Regions from separate parts of the Bacillus sp. D386 genome, predicted to be linked through region 2. Evidence: predicted binding sites of a transcription regulator. Region 2 holds the regulator's gene; each other region holds the start of a gene.
What was found. The regulator LexA, encoded in region 2, represses DNA repair genes until DNA is damaged. The targets are predictions, from matches to a motif close to CGAACATATGTTCG.

Region 1: the regulator LexA is predicted to act here: its motif matches at 2,015-2,028, upstream of recA (recombinase RecA).
Region 3: the regulator LexA is predicted to act here: its motif matches at 1,925-1,938, upstream of uvrB (excinuclease ABC subunit UvrB).

What each region holds. Positions count from the first base shown of each region.
Region 1 covers NZ_VEMV01000001.1:281,076-284,471, forward strand. Annotated here, with positions in the region: gene rny (ribonuclease Y) at 1-336, opposite strand, end outside; gene recA (recombinase RecA) at 872-1,915, opposite strand; gene FHY45_RS01345 (competence/damage-inducible protein A) at 2,174-3,396, opposite strand, start outside.
Region 2 covers NZ_VEMV01000002.1:7,565-10,960, forward strand. Annotated here, with positions in the region: gene FHY45_RS05045 (YneB family resolvase-like protein) at 1-413, opposite strand, end outside; gene yneA (cell division suppressor protein YneA) at 483-806, opposite strand; gene lexA (transcriptional repressor LexA) at 960-1,586, shown strand; gene FHY45_RS05060 (helicase-related protein) at 1,790-3,396, opposite strand, start outside.
Region 3 covers NZ_VEMV01000004.1:369,105-372,500, forward strand. Annotated here, with positions in the region: gene FHY45_RS13775 (ABC transporter substrate-binding protein) at 53-1,339, opposite strand; gene FHY45_RS13780 (CsbA family protein) at 1,606-1,833, shown strand; gene uvrB (excinuclease ABC subunit UvrB) at 2,031-3,396, shown strand, end outside.

The sequences.
Region 1 (3,396 bases), on a different contig from region 2:
CTCCAATAAAGCCTCACGTTTATCTTGAGAGTCTGCTTTACGGTCCAGATTCTCTTCTTTTTGTAGAATTCGATTTTCCTGTCTCTGTAATTCAGTTCGTCGATCACGAACTTCCTTTTCAGCATCAGTCCGAAGCTTATGAATCTCATCCTTTGCTTCAAGAAGGGATTCCTTTTTCAAGGCGTCCGCTTCACGCTTTGCGTCCTCAATAATTTTTTCAGCTGCGTTCGTTGCGCCGGATATTTTAGATTCAGCTATAGATCTTCTTAACAAATAGCCAACAACTGCACCAACAATTAGGCCAAGCAAAATGGAGATGATAGCGATTGGATCCATCATTACACCTCCTCTTGCTATTAACTTTTTTAATCTCTTTTACTACATTGTTTTCAATTCTGGCATGTACATCATCTAAAAATATACAGCACAATCGCTTTTAGGCATGTCATAAAAAAAGATATTAATACATTTCTATTGTAAAGTTATGAAAATTTGTTGTCAAGAGCAAGTCCTGACGCTCTTTTAATCGTTTTTAGAAAATACAGACAGATATACAATTTTCGTGACCCTATCCACCTAGGTCATAGTTTCTAATAATACTCTCCACTTTAAGACAGCCGCTTCCCATTAAGTTGAGTAAAAGTACAAAAGCCGAAGAAATTATTTGTTTTTCGCATCTTTTCTAATAAAGTTATAGATTTTTCTCAAACAACACTTACTGATTGATCATACTCTGCCAGTCACAATACTACCTAAATATTATTTCTTTCATGATTCTCTTCAGAAACAGCTAAATTTATAATAAAACACACCCTGAGGCCCACCTATAGAAAGAGCAAACCCATAATCAGGTTTGCCCATTACAAACTACTTATTCAGGTAAATCAAATTTATCCATTTCCTCTGCTGCTTCAACCACTTTCGCTTCACCGTTTAATCCATAGGCTGAGCGGATTTTAATGGAAATTTCATCCCGAACATCTGGATTTTCTTTTAAGAAGAGCTTCGCATTCTCTCTTCCCTGTCCTAAGCGATCTCCATTATATGAGTACCAAGACCCACTCTTTTCAATAATATCCAATTCAGAACCAATGTCGATGATTTCTCCTTCTTTGGAAATACCCTCACCATACATAATATCAAGTTCTGCCACTTTGAAAGGTGGAGCCACTTTATTTTTAACAACCTTTACTTTAGTCCTGTTCCCTACAATATCATTTCCCTGTTTCAGTTGTTCTGCACGTCTTACTTCAAGGCGAACCGTAGAATAGAACTTAAGAGCACGACCACCTGGAGTTGTTTCTGGGTTACCAAACATAACACCAATCTTCTCACGGATTTGGTTGATAAAGATTGCTATGGTGTTAGATTTATTAATGGATCCAGAAAGTTTACGAAGAGCCTGAGACATTAAACGGGCTTGTAGACCCATATGAGAATCTCCCATTTCACCTTCAATCTCAGCTTTTGGTACTAAAGCAGCCACTGAGTCAACAACGATAATATCAATTGCACCACTTCGTACAAGCGCCTCAGCAATTTCCAATGCCTGTTCACCTGTATCTGGTTGGGAAAGTAATAATTCATCTATATTTACGCCAAGCTTTTGTGCATATGCCGGATCTAAAGCATGTTCTGCATCAATAAATGCTGCTTGTCCACCCTGTGCCTGTACTTCAGCAATTGCATGTAAAGCTACTGTCGTTTTACCGGAACTCTCCGGTCCATAAATCTCAATTATTCTACCTCTTGGATATCCACCCACACCGAGGGCTGAATCAAGAGCAAGCGAACCACTTGGAATGGTAGAAACCTTTCTGTCTGCTCTTTCCCCCAGCTTCATTACTGAACCTTTACCAAATTGCTTTTCAATTTGTTTTAGCGCCATATCGAGCGCAGCTTGACGTTCACTCACAGTTTATTTCCTCCCCATATCTATATAAAAACATTACATGTATAATTTAGAACTTATTTATACTATACCTCATCTGTCCCCATTTAACAAGTAAAAAAGCGAACATTTATTCGTATTGTTTTAATGGTAATTTTGCTAATAAATTTAAAGAAACTCTCTAGCAAACAGAATGCTTTTAGCAGTAATTAAAGTAAAACTAAAATTATCTCAATTTTATAAACAATAGAAATCCCCAACCATATAAGTTGGGGTTTTCTATTATGCATATAACTCTCTCAACTTTCGGATAAGAAAATGACAGCCATACTTCATGCTTCTTACCCGATTAACCTCACGCATACCGCCTAAGTCCAATCTCTTTGCGTACGTTTTCTGACCGGAAATGGCTATACCGATATAAACAGTCCCTACCGGATGACCTTCCAATTCATCTGGTCCAGCTACTCCAGTAAAACTAATCCCAATATCAGATTGGAGCATGGCTTTAATATTATCAGCCATTTCCATAGCACATTGCTCACTGACAACTCCATATTGGTCGATGGTTGATTGTTCGACCTTCAAAAGCTTTTCCTTTGCTTCATTGGTATAAACAACAATACCGCCCTTAAGGATTAAACCGGCTCCCTGTATATCCGTCATTTTTTCCTGAAACATTCCGCCGGTTAAGCTTTCTGCTGCCGATATTGTAAGCTCATTTTCTTTTAAAAGATTGATAAGTTCAGTCATAATAGTCGCATCATCATATCCGTAAAAATATTCTCCCACACGCGAAAGAATTTTTTCTTCTGTCTCTTTTAATAGTTTGTCAGCTTCTTCAATAGATTCATGTTTAGCTGTAATACGAAGAGTTACCTCTCCATCTGAGGCAAGAGGCGCTATTGTCGGATTACTTTGCTGATCCAGTAAATCTTCTATTTCTGTTTCAAGCTGTGATTCCCCAATACCAAAGAAACGGAGGACTCGGGAATCTATACGCTCCACCCTGTCCATTAATCTCAAAAGATAAGGAACTGCAAAATTTTGATGCATTGGCTGCATTTCACTTGGAGGACCTGGTAATAAAATGTGAAGAATATCCCCATGAGACACAACCATTCCGGGAGCCATTCCATTTTGATTAGGGAATACTTCCGATCCTCCAATAACCAATGCTTGCTTCCGGTTGTTTTCTGTCATCACCCGTTTTATTTTCTTGAAATATTCTTCAATATTTTCCATAGCTTTTTGGTCTGTTATTAATGTTTTACCTATATGGGCAGCTACAACTTCTTTTGTTATATCATCCTTTGTTGGTCCCAACCCACCAGTGTATATTATGAGATTTGCTCGGGATTCTGCAATTTCAATAGCCTTTTTTAATCGTACAGGATTATCCCCAACTACTGTATGGTAATATACGTTAATACCTATCTCTGCCAGGCTTTTTGATATAAACTGAGCATTGGTATTTGCAATCTGTCCAAGTAATAACTCAGAGC
Region 2 (3,396 bases):
CTTCTGATTTTACTGTTTTGTAATTTTCGCTGATATTCCTCTACTATACTGATGATTTGCAAAAGCATGGCATCTGTTTCAGAAACCTCGAGCTCACCATTATGAGTAACCGTATATAATTTAACCCCTTCTTTATAGATGCAATGTAATAGAGCAATCTTGGCATTTCCTCTGCCCAGTCTTGTTTCATCCTGAATCAAGAGACCCTCGATTTCTCTATTTTTCATTTTTTCCAGCAAGATTAGAATGCCTTCTCGTTCTAAATCATATCCACTGGCTTGTTCTTTCTCGATTATTACCACCTCGAACCCCTTTATGGCAGCCAGTCTTGTTAACTCCTGCTCCTGCCTTTCCAGTGATGTTTCCTGTGAACTTTTATCTGTGCTGACTCTGCAATAAATTCCAACCTTCATTTTCTCTCACCATTCTTCTTTACATATAGATAAGGCCGGGAAACATTCCCGACCTTACTGATTATATAGTTATTTATCAGAATCTGCTAAGTGTAGCATTTCTGTATTTTCGTTCATTTTCTTTACAGGAATCACAATCGTTTGCCCTTCCTTTAAATGATTAATGTGCAAGTCATTATGTTCCTGAACCCAAGAGACAAATTCAGTCTGTGTCATTTCGCTGCCGTCAAAACGTTCAGCCATATCCCAAACTGTATCTCCTTTTTTAACCGTGATTTGTTGATAATCGTCTTTTGGTGCTTCAATATTTGTTACTATCATTGTAGTTATTAATAAGAAAAGACCGATAAAAAACAAGATGGAATAATTATAAGAAGTCCATAATTTTTTCATAAATAAACCCCCATCGAATGTATGTTCGTTTAATATAAATCAAGTATAAACCGAACAAACGTTTTGTGTCAATACAAAAAACGAACTTATGTTTGTACTGTTAAACAGGAAATGATATACTAAAAACAAGAAAAGCTAAAAGAGGTGCGGGAGATGACTACTAAATTATCCAAACGGCAACAGGATATTTTGCTATATATTAAAGAAGAAGTAAAAACGAAGGGCTATCCGCCTTCCGTTCGAGAAATTGGCGAAGCAGTCGGACTGGCTTCAAGTTCCACGGTTCATGGTCACTTAGCGCGATTGGAAAGCAAAGGACTCATCAGACGAGATCCTACCAAACCACGTGCTATTGAAATCCTGGATATGGATCCACATGACCATATTCCAAAAACAAATTCAGTTAATGTACCATTAATCGGGAAAGTAACTGCAGGGCAGCCTATTACAGCTATCGAAAATATAGAAGAATACTTCCCTCTGCCTGAGCATATGGCTCCTGCCGATGAAAATGTGTTTATGCTTGAAATTATGGGTGACAGTATGATTGAAGCTGGAATACTTAACGGTGACTATGTTATTGTTCGCCAGCAGCATACAGCAAACAATGGTGAAATTGTCGTAGCCATGACTGAAGATGATGAAGCTACCGTAAAACGTTTCTTTAAAGAAGATACTCATTTCCGTCTGCAGCCGGAAAATTCTATGCTCGAGCCTATCATTCTACAAAATGTCAGCATCCTCGGTAAAGTGATCGGGTTATACAGAAATATTCAATAAGAACGATGGGACCGGCTTTCAGCCGGTTCTACTTATGTGTTTAAAATCTATTATCTCTATTTTCTCTATTAAACTTATGCATTTAAAGATTGGCATATTCCACTTTATGAATAGATTAACGCTTTTATTTATCTTCTTGTTTACATAATATAATTATGTAATACAAAAAGCTTGCAACCATTATGATTGCAAGCTTGAAGGTCCTATATATCCCATCCTCTGTAATAGTATCTTGATCGTTTACTCTCTTCATAACACGACTGACAAATAGCAAATGGATAATTCCAGCTTAACGGCTTATTGCATGACCGACATTTTGTTTGATATTTTTTAACCCCTTTTCTTAACTGATTATGTGCATCTGAACTGATTTCTTCTCTTACTCGCTCCCAATAGACCGTTTCACTTCTTCTATCTAATTTATACAAAAACAATAAATGCAATCCTACTGATTTATAAGATAATTCAAGTTCATCCAAGGAATCTTTCTTTATTAAAGGCTCTCTCAATTCTCTTCTATCCACAATGGCTTTCATATTATAGAGCCATTGATTAACAAGGCTCTCCTCATTCGCTGAAAAAGGTAAATGCAGAAAACCGTATAAATCAGTTATCGACATTCGTCCTTCTATTTGTTCATGGCGAATTAAATGATATAAAGCTTTTTCCTGAGTAAGCGGTGCTTTTGTTGTTCCGGCAGGATTTTTAAATTCATCCCATAATTCAAAGAATTGATCAAAGCTGGAATGATAACGTTTAAAGCGTTCAAATACAACCTGTGTAGGAGCTATTGTAAATGTACTGATTGGCCGGTCTTCACCATTCAACAACCGTTTCATTAAACCAATTTGATCAGTAAATGCCACTCTTCCTTCATTATATATACCTTTACGTCCGGCACGGCCTGCTAACTGCTTTACTTCCTGGGAGGTCAATAAACGTCTTCTCGTGCCATCAAATTTATCATTTTCCAGAAAAACGACCCGCCTAATCGGTAGATTGAGCCCCATTCCGATGGCATCTGTAGATACAATCACTCGCGTCTCCCTGTTAATAAACCTCTGAATTTGTTTAGCTCTTGTCTCAGGAGGCATACTTCCATAGATCACACTTACTTTATGGCCGTTTCTTTCCAGCTTTGAAGCGGTTTGAAGCACTTTATTTCGAGAAAATACAATCAATGCATCTCCTGCCTTGGTATGTTCGATCTTAAAAGGTTTTTTCTCTACAATCAGCGGTATATCACGTTTGTATTCATGAATTTCAATATCATTTCCCTGAAGCAGATTTAAAATCATCCTTTTAGAGTTGTGACTGCCTATAATGTGAACTTCCCGAGCACGCGCTTTATTAATAGCTCTAAACCAAGAAAACCCACGATCCTTATCTGCAATCATTTGCGCTTCGTCTATAACCATGACATCGAATTCATCTTTCTCGGTAAACATTTCAATTGTGCAGGAATAATGCGTGGCATTTGCAATATCCTTTTCTTCTTCACCTGTCTTTAATGCACAGGCAATTCCGTTGTTTTTAAGCGTTTCATATACTTCAAGTGCCAATAGCCTTAAAGGTGCCAGGTATATACCAGATGCAGCTTGCCTTAATCTATTTAGTGCCTGATAGGTTTTACCGGTATTTGTTTCTCCTATATGCAGAATATATTTAGTGTTACTATAAACGGTCGTCTTGTATTCCACACCAAAGATGTCATCCAGTTTCTTTTGTTTTATTTCTTCCTGTTTCCTCAGCTCTTCTAATTTCTGTTCTCTTTTTTCAATTCTCTCTTTGTGCTGAGTATGGTATAACG
Region 3 (3,396 bases), on a different contig from region 2:
AAGCTTTTGTGCCCATCTCCCTCCCATTGCCGTTCCTATTAGGCTAAGTTATCTATTCCTTCAATGCAGCCTTCATTTTCGATTCCATATTTTCAATGGCTTCATCAACTGTAATATCCTTTGTTAATGCTTTAGAAATTTCGATTTGCAAAATATCCGATATTTCCTGGTAATTTGGAGTAACCGGCCTAGGTACAGCGTTTTCTAGTGTTTCAACAAAAGACTTTTCTTTGAAAACAGGAGCCGCATCCTGTACTTCCTTATCCTCATATAAAGCTTTTATGGTTGGAGCACGTCCGCCTTCGGTCGCAGAGATTTTTTGTCCTTCTTCCCCAGTCATGAATTTCACAAATTCCCATGATTCTTTTGGATGATCAGTATAGCGGTTAATCATGGCCATATAGCCTCCGAGTGTCGAAGCTGAGCCTGAATCACCAGCAGGCAAGGAGGTAAAGGCAAAGTTGCCAGCTACCTTTGAGGTACTTTTATCAGCAGCTGTTTTTTCCATATAGGGCCAGTTGCGTGCGAATACAGTTTGGCCTTCTTTAAAGGCAGATTCAGTTTCCGTTTCGGTAAAAGTTAAAATGTTATTTGGCATGAAATCTGCGTTTGCAATTTCAACCATTTTACTAAGTCCTTTTTTGGCTTCTGGACTGTTAATGACGACTTCATTGTTTTCATCGATGATTTTGCCGCCGTAGGAGGCAATGAATTCCATGGCGTTCACAACAATACCTTCATATTGCTTTGCTTGGAAGACAAAGCCTGAGCTTGTGCCTTCTTTCCCGTTTCCTTCTTTAGCCATTTCTATCAACTCATCCCATGTTTTTGGGGGTTCGCTAACCAAATCTGTTCGATAATAAAGAATACCGGCATCTGAGTATTTTGGCAGAGCCCATTGCTTACCTTCAAATTTCCCGGCTTCAACTGGACCGGGGAAGTAGTCTTCGAGATTTATTTTATCCTGATCGATGAAGCGGTCTAATTCCATCGCATAGTTAGCTTGGGCGAACTCTGCCGGCCAAACAACATCTGCATCAAATACATCAATTTCAGCACTTTTACTACTGAATGCGGTTACATATTGATCGTGCTGTTGAGTAGAACTATTCGGCATTTCCTGATAGTTTACCTTAATATTCGGATGTTTTTTCTCGAATGCTTCTATCAGTTTTTCTGTACTGCCTGTCGTATCGACTCCTCTGGCATATGTAATTTCAACTGTTTCTTCTTTTGAATCGTTCTCATCATTAGAGGTTTCTTCGGCATCCGAACATGCTGTTAAGGCAATCCCTAAGAAAGCAGCAGAAGAGATGGATAACCATTTTTTAAGTTTCATATTTTCCCTCCTATATTAATGAATACTTGCTTCTTTATAAATTCCTTTAGATTTGGTTAACGAAACCTAATTTTGGATAAAATTTCATACATGATCCTAAAGGCCTATGGACACATTTGAAGTCAGAGGGGTGCCAAATGGAGGGCCAGTCAGCGATTAACTTAGTATCCTGCTGGATTAATCACATGAAATGTAATATATTTGTAGCTGAATAGAATTGCTGGAAAATAGCTGCGTGATTCCAGAGGAAGCAGGTGAGACCTCAGATGAAGATTTTAATAGCTCTTTTAGCTCCAGGTTTATTAGTTGTGCTCTTTTCAAGAGTGACATATAGCTGCATAGTCGGTTTATGTTTAACTGTTGCCCTAATCGCCGCATCAGCGTATAAAGGCTATACATCATCCTGGCCTCTGATTATAATTGACGCATTTTCATTAACGGCGGGGTATTGGTATTCTCAGCGGATGATCAAAAGAACACCTAAAAGTGCATAAACAACAGACTGAGTCTTCCGCAATATTGAGGAAGACTCTTTTATTTTTTTGCAGGATGGGCATAAATGATATTATTAAAGTTAAAAAAATGGGAATGTTTGTTCGCTTTTTATTGGTTTGTTTATAGATGATTGTGGTAAAATATTGTTATCAAATAAAACGAGACTTGAGATGAAAATGATGAAAGGGGCTTTTGTGTGAGTAAACAATTTGAATTGGTTTCCAAGTATACTCCTCAAGGAGACCAGCCAACTGCAATTAAAGAGCTAGTGAATGGAATTAATAATGGCGTTAAGCATCAAACGCTGCTTGGCGCTACTGGAACCGGAAAAACATTCACGATTTCAAACGTGATAAAAGAGATTAATAAGCCCACCCTTATCATTGCTCATAATAAGACGCTTGCTGGACAGCTGTACAGTGAATTTAAAGAGTTCTTTCCGAATAATGCAGTCGAGTATTTTGTCAGTTACTATGACTACTATCAGCCTGAAGCGTATGTACCTCAGACCGATACCTTTATAGAAAAGGACGCCAGTATTAATGATGAGATAGATAAACTGCGCCACTCTGCAACATCTGCATTATTTGAGCGGAAGGATGTCATTATTATTGCCAGTGTGTCCTGTATTTATGGCTTGGGTTCTCCAGAAGAATACGGGGAAATGGTTTTATCCATACGAGTTGGCATGGAAATGGAGCGGAACCAGCTATTACGTAAATTGGTCGACATTCAATATGAACGAAATGATATTAACTTTCAACGCGGAGCATTTCGAGTAAGAGGAGATGTAGTAGAGATTTTTCCGGTCTCAAAGGATGAACACTGTGTACGTGTTGAATTTTTCGGCGATGAAGTGGAACGGATCAGAGAGGTGGATGCGCTGACTGGAGAAATTATCGGCGAAAGAGATCATGTAGCTATCTTCCCTGCATCCCACTTCGTTACAAGAGAAGAAAAGATGAGGATTGCTATTCAAAATATTGAGACGGAATTGGAAGAGCAGCTCACCTTTTTAAGAGGTGAAGGAAAGCTTCTCGAAGCACAGCGGTTGGAGCAAAGAACCCGTTACGATCTTGAAATGATGAGAGAAATGGGCTTTTGTTCAGGAATCGAGAACTATTCCCGACATCTGACCTTAAGGCCGCCGGGCTCTACCCCCTATACCCTTATTGATTATTTCCCTAAAGACTTTTTAATGGTTATAGATGAATCCCATGTTACAGTCCCGCAGGTTCGCGGAATGTATAATGGAGACCGCGCCCGGAAAGAGGTACTTGTCAATCATGGTTTCCGTTTGCCGTCCGCAATGGATAATAGGCCTTTGCAATTTCAGGAGTTTGAAGAACATGTCAACCAGATTGTTTATGTGTCTGCTACACCGGGGCCTTATGAACAGGAGCATTCACCGGAAATGGTTGAACAGATTATCCGTCCAACAGGACTGCTGGATCCAACTATTGATGTTCGCCCGATTGAAGGTCAAATTGATGACTTGTTAGGGGAAATTAACGAGAGAATCACAAGGGATGAGCGTGTCCTAATCACTACATTGACTAAGA